DNA from 4 places in the Microbacterium sp. LMI12-1-1.1 genome. Region 2 is predicted to be linked to each of the others. Evidence: predicted binding sites of a transcription regulator. Region 2 holds the regulator's gene; each other region holds the start of a gene.
What was found. Region 2 encodes LexA, which represses DNA repair genes until DNA is damaged. Its sites were predicted from a motif close to TCGAACANNTGTTCGA; they were not measured.
Positions count from the first base shown of each region.

Region 1 (2,199 bases), on a different contig from region 2:
CAGCTGGTGCTCGCTGTATCCGGGGCGGGCGCTGACCTGGTCGGCCCGCTCGCCACGCTCGGCGAAGTGGCGTCCGTACGTCTGCTGCTGAGTCTGATACGACCGGAACCCGCTCTCGAGCGCGATCTCGCCGACTCCCGCCGAGCGCGCGCCGGTGACCAGCGACGCGAGAGCGGCTGCCGCATCCGAGCGCAGGGCGCCGCCCTCGACGTTGCGCACCCCATCGGGCAGCACCAGTCCGCTCGGGCGGTAGTCGATCGGGCTCGTCGGCCGGATCTTGTCGACCACGGTCCACGTGCGCGCAGAGTCGCCCAGGTTCACGCAGGGGGCGCGGCCCTCCACGACAGCGGCTCGGAACGCTTCGCCTCCGCCTGCGGCGACGATCGCGGCCTCGTCATCGCCGGCCTGCACTGCCGCCACCACGTCGGGCAGCGCGCAGATGTCGGCAGCGGGCGGCGACTGCTCGACCTGCGGCACGGGAAGCTGGTCGACGTGCTGAGGCTGCACCGTCATCGACAGCGCAGCGTCGGCGCCGCCGCTCGGTGAGACCGAGGGCAGCATCATGGCGGTCATCGCTGCGGAGCCGAGCAGCAGCGCGGCGCCGGTGGCGAGACCGGCGACGACGGCGATCCGCCGAGTGACGCGGCGGGGACGCGCGTGCTGCACCGGCAGCGCGTCCTCGTGGACCGAGAGCAGCTCTGCAGCGCGGGCCGCGCGACGCTCGCTGGAGGCGGGACGGTGCTGCCGGGCGGCACGGCCGCGCGATCGCGGGGGCAGCGGCGGGACTTCGCTCGCTGCCGATGCGCCCCCCGGCGAGGCGCTCGCCGCGGCGGGCGCGGGCGCGGCGGGCAGGAGGTCAGGCGGCAGTGCCGCCGGCGCGGCATCCGAGACCGATGCCGGCACGAACTCCTCGCTGGGCAGCTCGAAGGCCACGAATGCGTCAGTGGGGGGCTGGGTCTCGGCCGCGCGGGCGCGCCGTTCGGCCTCCTCGCGCATCGCTCGGGCGGCACGACGAGTCTCGGGGGCGGCTCGGGGGGTAGCGAGCCGGCCAGGCTCCGTCACGCCTGCCATTCTGGTCGCGACGGCGCGATTTGGCCAGCGAGGCGGCATCCGCTCCGCCGATGTTCTACTCGAAGCTATCACTGCCTTGACTTAAGTTCGAAGCTTTGTTCTCATGGATTCATGCGATGGCAGGGACAGGAACTGGGTGTGGCGGATGCCGCGGCCCTGCCTGGCCTCGAGCAGCTGAACGGTCTGGTGCGCTCGGTGACCACTCCCGAGTTCGCCGGCGTCACCTTCCACGAGGTGCTCTGCAAGTCGGCGCTCAACCACGTGCCGAGCGCCTCGGCCATGCCCTTCGACTGGACCGTGAACCCCTACCGCGGCTGCAGTCATGCATGTGTCTACTGCTTCGCCCGGGGGACGCACGAGTACCTCGAGCTCGACGCGGGGCGGGACTTCGACACCCAGGTCGTGGTCAAGGTGAACGTCGCGGAGGTGCTGCGGAAAGAGCTGCGACGCGGCAGCTGGCAGCGCGATCCCGTGATGCTCGGCACCAACACCGATCCGTATCAGCGTGCCGAGGGGCGGTACAAGCTGATGCCCGGGATCGTCTCGGCCCTCACGGAGTCGGGGACGCCGTTCTCGATCCTCACGAAGGGCACGCTGCTGCGGCGCGACCTCCCCATGCTGAAGGATGCCGCCGCCGACGTGCACGTCACCCTCGCGATGTCGATCGCGGTGTTCGACGATGAGCTGCAGCACCTCATCGAGCCCGGCACGCCGAACGCGACCGCCCGGCTGGAGACCGTGCGGGCGGCGACCGAGGCGGGCTTCCGCGTCACCGTGTTCCTGATGCCGATCATCCCGCACCTCACCGATTCCATCGCCGCGATCGATCACGCACTCACCCGCATCAAGGAGGCCGGCGCCGTCCGCGTCGTCTACGGCGCGCTGCACCTGCGCCCCGGCGCCAAGCAATGGTTCCTGCAGTGGCTCGCGGAGCGGCATCCCGAGCTCGTGTCGTCCTACCGAGGGCTGTATCCGGGCGCGACGAGCACGGCTCCGAAGCCCTATCGCACCTGGCTCGCCAAGCGCGTGCGCCCCCTGCTTCGGGTGCATGGTCTCGACGGGAGCGCCGAAGACGAGAGTCCGCGCGGCGCACCGGTCTCGGGCCTGGCCGATCGCGCGGACGCGCGC
Region 1 is NZ_JBEGIA010000012.1:409,843-412,041, reverse strand. Features, by position in the region: gene MRBLMI12_RS10575 (M15 family metallopeptidase) at 1-1,062, opposite strand, end outside; gene MRBLMI12_RS10570 (Rv2578c family radical SAM protein) at 1,183-2,199, shown strand, end outside.
Region 1: the regulator LexA is predicted to act here: its motif matches at 1,159-1,174, upstream of MRBLMI12_RS10570 (Rv2578c family radical SAM protein).

Region 2 (2,199 bases):
CTTCTTGACCTCTTCGATGATCGGCCCGAGCTGGATGCCGACCTCGCCGTTCTCGCCGATGACCACCGCACCCGAGGAGGTGCCGCCGGCTGCGACCGCCGCGAGCGATCGGTGGCTCGCGCGCAGCGCCGTCTCCCACACATCCGCGAAGGCGTCGGACTCCACCAGCCGGGTGACCGTGGTGTCGACGAGGTTCTGGAGGCCCTGGGCGGCGGGCGCGCGGAGCAGGTCGAGTGCGGCGAGAGCGCGCGGCGGCAGGTCGAGCTGCTGGATGCCGTCGAACAGGTCGTTGGTGAGGCCTTCGAGGTCGAGGGAGTCCTCGATGGCGACGGTCACCTGATCGGCGACCATCGCCTGCACCTGCGGGTCGTCGGCGAGCGGTGCGAACGTCTCGACGAATCGCGTCTCGTCGACGAGTTCGACGCGCGCCCAGGCGGCGACGATGGAGACCGGCACGAGGATCGTCGCGATGACGATGCACAGCGCCGACAGGAAGGCCCGCCAGCGGTTGCCGTGCGGCCTGTCCGTGGCCGCGGCCGTCACCGGTGGTGAGGGCGGCGTCTCGGCGCGCAGGCGGGCGTTCTCGGCTTCGAGGGCGTCGAGGCGCGCGCGGAGCGCGGCAGTCTCGTCTGCGGCGGTGAGGTCGGTCATTCCCCCCTTATAGCGCCTGCGGATGACGCACCGCCACCCACCTCGCGGTTCGGCGTCGAACTCCGGCCTCGAACGCGTCCGACACCGGGATCCGTCGGCGCGAGGTTCAGACGGCGCGCAGTACCGCGACGACCTTGCCGAGCACCGTGGCCTCGTCGCCCAGAATGGGCTCGAACGCGGAGTTGCGGGGGAGCAGCCACGTGTGGCCGTCGCGCTGACGGAACGTCTTGACCGTCGCCTCGCCGTCGAGCATCGCGGCGACGATCTCGCCGTTGTCCGCGGTGGCCTGCGACCGTACGACGACCCAGTCGCCGTCGCAGATGGCCGCGTCGATCATCGACTCGCCCGACACCTTCAGCATGAACAGGTCGCCCTTGCCGACGAGCTGGCGGGGGAGCGGGAAGATCTCCTCGACCTGCTGCTCGGCCGTGATGGGCACGCCGGCGGCGATGCGGCCGACGAGGGGCACCAGTGCGGCATCGCCCACGGAGGGCGAGGTGTCGGCGGGGCTCTCGGTCGCGGTGCCGGGCAGGTCGATCAGCACCTCCATCGCGCGGGTCTTGCCCGCGTCGCGACGCAGGTAGCCGCTCAGCTCGAGCTGGTTGAGCTGGTGGGTGACGCTGGAGAGCGACTTCAGGCCCACCGCGTCGCCGATCTCGCGCATGCTCGGCGGGTAGCCGTGCCGTGCGATCGACCGCTGGATCACCTCGAGGATCGCCAGCTGCTTGTCGCTGAGGCTCTTGCGCCGACGAGTCTGGGGCTTGTCTCGCCCGGCCGCGTCGCTCATCTTCCGGCTCCGTCCTGCGCTCGGCGGTGGAGCGCTGTTTCTTCGAATGTCGGAGGCCCGTGGTGGGGTTCTCGTATCGAAACCGTATCCGGATCGCGGGCATCTGGGGAACAACCCGGCCGCGTGTCGCGTTCGAGAGATCGGCGCCCGGATCCGGTATTGACATCCTACAGACTCGAAGATAGCTTCGGAAGAGAGGTTCGCATTCTCCACTCCCGGCCGAGTGGAGAATGCGAATCTCTCCCCATCAGGAGGAGCCCAGCATGACCGCGATCGACTTCACGACATCCGTCCCGTCGCCGACGCGCGCCGCGCGTGTCGCGGCGCAGCGCGTGCACGGCACGGCACGGCAGCTCGCCGGGGGCACTCCGCAGCAGGCGTTCATGCGACCGGCGGCTGCGCCGTCGACGCGACTGCGCCTCACGATCCGCGGCCGGAGAGTGCTGGCCGCGATCGCCGCTCTGCCCGCCGTCATCGCGCTGAGCGCCGCTGTCATCGGCGGCGGCGCGGCTCTGGCCTCGCGTGACGCGGGCGCGCCTGCAGGTTCGTTCAGCACGGTGACCGTGGCTGACGGCGACTCGCTGTGGAGCATCGCGGAAGACATCGCCCCCGATCGCGATCCGCGCGACGTCGTCGATGAGCTCGTGCGACTGAACGCTCTCGACAGCGTCGTCGTGCAGGCCGGTCAGAGCATCGCGATCCCGGCAGCCTACGACAGCGGACGCTGAGCCGCTCCCGTCGGTCGGGTGACCGTCGCCCGG
Region 2 is NZ_JBEGIA010000016.1:31,473-33,671, reverse strand. Features, by position in the region: gene MRBLMI12_RS18270 (hypothetical protein) at 1-651, opposite strand, end outside; gene lexA (transcriptional repressor LexA) at 758-1,438, opposite strand; gene MRBLMI12_RS18260 (LysM peptidoglycan-binding domain-containing protein) at 1,822-2,166, shown strand.

Region 3 (2,199 bases), on a different contig from region 2:
CGCCTGCATCATGGACTCCTGCGTGCCGACGGCCTCGATGACGCTGTGCGCGCCGTAGCCGCCGGTGAGCTCCTTGATCCTCGCGACGCCGGCGTCGCCGCGCTCCTCGACGATGTCGGTGGCGCCGAACTCACGGGCCAGGGCCTGGCGGTCGGCGTGACGGCTCATCGCGATGATCCGCTCGGCTCCGAGCTGCCGGGCGGCCAGGATGCCGAGCAGTCCGACGGCGCCGTCGCCCACGACGGCGACGGTCTTGCCGGGGCCCGCCTCTGCGGCGACGGCGGCGAACCAGCCGGTGCCGAGGACGTCGGATGCCGCGAGCAGCGACGGGACGAGGTCGGCGTCGGGCATGCCCGGCGTGGCGACCAGGGTGCCGTCGGCGAGCGGGACGCGCGCGTACTCGGCCTGCGTGCCGAGGGCACCCATCGGGTACGCGTGGATGCAGCGCGACTGGTATCCGGCCTGGCAGATCTCGCAGGTGTTGTCGGAGGCGAAGAACGACCCGACGACGAAGTCGCCCACCCGGAGCGTCTTCACCTCGTCGCCGATCTCGGTGACCACGCCGACGTACTCGTGCCCCATCGGGGTGTGATCGACGTCGTCGTCACCACGGTAGGGCCACAGGTCCGACCCGCAGATACAGGTGGCCGCGAGGCGGATGATCGCGTCGGTGGGCTCGACGATGGCCGGGTCCTCCCGCTCCTCGACGCGGATGTCACCGGGTGCGTACATGACGACGGCGCGCATGTGGTTCTCCTTCGTGTGGGTCGCACCCAGTGAACCCCGTCGGCAGCGCCTCAGCCAGGTGCGGCTCTGACCGGTACCAGGAGGACCCCCTTCGCGCCGCTGTCGGCCGTTCTTCTCCTCACGATTCAGGGGTTGCTTTGTTCGAAACTATGTTCTAAACTCGACTCATGCTTGAACCGCCCTCTCCCCCCGACATCGAGGGTGGGGCGTGGCCGATCGGGAGCGGCGATGAGTTCATCCCGCCGGTTCCGGATGCCGTGGACCTGGTCGTCGAGACCGCGGTGATGATGTCGGTGTTCGCGGCAGAGCGGCTGACTCGTATCGACTCCATGCGTCGCGAGCTGCTGCAGGAGGCGATCGATCGCGGCGAGGGCGTGCGCGACATCGTCGAACGGTCCATCCGGCTCGAGCTGACGGCGGCGATGCGGGTCACCGAGTATGCCGCCGGCCGCCTGCTCGCACGTGCCGAAGCGCTCGCACGACGCTACCCTTCCGCTCTCGATGCCCTGAGTGCGGCCCGCATCACCGAGACGCACGCCGAGATCATCGCGGATCTGCTCGACGAGGCGCCGGCCGAGCTGCGGGAACAGCTCCTGCGGCGCGCGGTGCCGCTGGCCGAGTCCGAGCCGGTGGGCACATTCCGGCGAGCGCTGCGCACCCTGATCGAGGCCGCACAGGCGACGACACTGGAAGAGCGACACCATCGAGCGGTCGCGCAGCGCCGGATCATGGTCGAGCGCGGGCCGGACGCCATGGCGGGCCTCTGGATCTTCGGCCCCGAAGTCGAGATCCATGCGATCCATAACCGCATGACCCAGATCGCGAAGGCGATCGGACGAGTCGACGGCGAGACCCGCACTCTCGATCAGCTGCGCGCCGACGTCGCCGCCGACCTCCTGATCGACGGCACCACCGACCACCTCCCGTCCGAGGCGTCGGGCATCCGCGCACAGGTCGTCGTCACCGTTCCGGTCCTCGCCCTTCTCGACGACGAGTACGCAGATGCCGGCGAATCGCCGGCCGTCGAGGGCATCGGCCCGATCCCGCTGTCGAAGGCACGCGAACTGTGCGGCGGCGACGCTCGGTGGATGCGGGTGCTCACTCACCCCGAGACCGGAATGGTGCTCTCCGTCGGTCGAGACAGCTATCGCCCACCCGCCGCCCTGCAACGGCTCGTCAGATGGCGCGCCGACCGGTGCATGGGCCCCGGCTGTGCGATGCCGGCATCTCGCTGCGAGATAGATCATCAGATCCGGTGGGCCGACGACGGCGAGACAGGCCTCGACAACAATCTGCCGTTCTGCAAGGGCCATCACCTCGTGAAGGACAACACCGACTGGAGCGTCCGCCAACTCGAAGGCTCGGGGGGAGCTGTGGCGTGGACCTCCCCCACCGGACGCCGGTATGTCGTGCGTCCGGAACGCAAGGTCCCCGTGTTCACCGCTTCAGACT
Region 3 is NZ_JBEGIA010000012.1:792,609-794,807, reverse strand. Features, by position in the region: gene MRBLMI12_RS12065 (zinc-dependent alcohol dehydrogenase family protein) at 1-747, opposite strand, end outside; gene MRBLMI12_RS12060 (HNH endonuclease signature motif containing protein) at 915-2,199, shown strand, end outside.
Region 3: the regulator LexA is predicted to act here: its motif matches at 889-904, upstream of MRBLMI12_RS12060 (HNH endonuclease signature motif containing protein).

Region 4 (2,199 bases), on a different contig from region 2:
GCCAACCGCTGACCTACGACATCACGAAGACCCCGGGCTGCGGCCCGGGGTCTTCGTCTTTTTCCGCAGCACGAGGGGTGCGATGGTGAACGACGGGGCCGATGTGTCGGTAGATGCGCCGGGCCGCCGGCGCGCGTGGCGACATCCATGGGTGGCACTGGCGGTGGCGGCCGTCGGCGCACTGCTCGCCGCGGCGGTGATCCTCTGGCTCCCGTCGGTGCACGCGGTGATCTTGGCCTGGCCGCTGATCCTGGTCGCGTTCGTCGACCTGGTGCTGCTGTCGGCTCCGCTGCTCGGCGCGGTCATCATGGCCGCCCGGGTGACGCAGGAGCGGTTCACGGTGGCCACCGGGTTGCGCGGATTCTCGTGGATCGACGTCGTTGCGGGGCTGGGTGTCGGGTTCGTCGCGCGAGCGATCGTGGAGCTCGTCGCGCCCTCCACCGGTGGCCTCGGGGGCGGGCTGATCCCGGATGGCTCGAGCGTGATGGCCGCGATGATCGTCACCCTCGCGGGCGCCGTTCTCGTCACTCCCGTGATCGAGGAGCTGTTCTTCCGCGGATTGCTCCAGCGCTCGTTGGGCGATGCGCTTGCCGGCGCGGGGCGGTGGGTCGCCGGTCCGGTGGCCGTGCTCTTCTCGACGGCGCTGTTCGCGGGATTGCACGCACTGGCGGCAGGACCGTTCGTCCCCGTCGGCCTGCTGCTCGGCACCGTCGCTGTGGGGCTGGGGTGCGGCGTGCTGACGCTGCTGACCGGCAGGCTCGCCGGGGCCTTGACGGCGCACGTCGTCTTCAACGCGGTCGGGGCCGCGCTGCTGATCTGGTGAGGCGGCGGGGCGCAGCATCCGTTCCTCTTATATAGAGGGATCGTGAGGTGCGGTTGTCGGCGGGGAGCGTTCGGGCGTGGACGTGCCGGAGCGGCGGGGATTCGAGTCACGTGGATGCGAACAGAGATTCGAATGTCAGGGGTTGGTGAGATGCTTCAGATATGAACATCCTCACCGATCTGCGGGGCCGGCTCGACCGGCTCGCGGCATGGTCGGAGCTGGATGTCGATGCTGAGGCGCTCCCGTCGAGCGCGGCGCGGCTGAGCGATTCGTCGGTGCTCGAGGTCCTCGCCGAGGTCGGCGCGATCGCGAACGACGCCGACCGGTTGCAGGCGGTGCTCGCCGGAGTCGCGGCCACGAGGTCCTCGCGCGAGCGCGGTCAGGGTGGCCTCGCCGCGGGGCAGGGGTTCTCCACGCCCGAGAAGCTGATCCAGTCGATCACCGGCGGCACGAGGGCCGACGCTGTGCGCCAGGTGCGCGTCGGCAAGTCGCTCGTGGAGGGGACGGATGCTGCGCCTCCGGCGGTCATGCCAGGCGGCGACGTCTCGGGGGTTCCGGTGCTTCCGGGGTTCGGTGCCGACGGGGTCGGCAGCGGCTCGGGCGATGGACATCCGGGGACCGTTGCTGACGACGAGGTCGGCGGTCTCGTGCCGGATGAGACGCCGGTGCGGGTGGGGCCGTGGGATGAGCCGCTGCGGCGGGGACTGCTCGATGGGCGGCTGACGACGGCACAGCATGACGCGATCCGGCGGGGGCTCGGTGAGCCTCGAGTGGCGACCGCTGAGCGCGGTGCCGTGCCTAGCGCGAACGATACGCCGGGCGAGTCTGGCCCGGGTGGTGTTGCGGGCGCGGGTGGGGCGGATGCACCCGGAGACGACGGGGATCCGGGGGCGGAGTCGATGCTCTTCCCGCCGGTGGATCCGGCTGAAGAGGCCGCGCGCGAAGCGATGGTGCGTGAGGCGTGGACGCTGGCGGCGGAAGCGCTCGCGGCGGAGGCGTCAGGGCAGCCGGTGGAGGAACTGGCGAAGCGCGCGCGGACCATGCGGGACATGCTCGACCCGGTCGGGGCCGAGGAACGTTACGGTCGACGGTTCGAGAACCGCGGATTCCGGATGTGGATCGACGCGGATGGGCAGGAACGCGGCACGATCGCCTTCGACGATGAGATGGGCGCGTTCGTGCGGTCCGTGCTAGCCGCGGGGCTGCGCCCCCGCCGCGGCGGACCGCGCTTCATGACCGACGAAGAGCGTGCGGCCGCGGAGAGCCTCATCGAAGACCCGCGCACGAACGACCAGCTCGCCTATGACCTGCTGATGGACATGACTCGCGCCGGCGCGCTCGCCGAGGCGAAGCGTGTGTTCGGATCCCGGCAGCCG
Region 4 is NZ_JBEGIA010000012.1:1,176,908-1,179,106, forward strand. Features, by position in the region: gene MRBLMI12_RS13780 (LPXTG cell wall anchor domain-containing protein) at 1-12, shown strand, start outside; gene MRBLMI12_RS13785 (CPBP family intramembrane glutamic endopeptidase) at 83-823, shown strand; gene MRBLMI12_RS13790 (HNH endonuclease signature motif containing protein) at 985-2,199, shown strand, end outside.
Region 4: the regulator LexA is predicted to act here: its motif matches at 940-955, upstream of MRBLMI12_RS13790 (HNH endonuclease signature motif containing protein).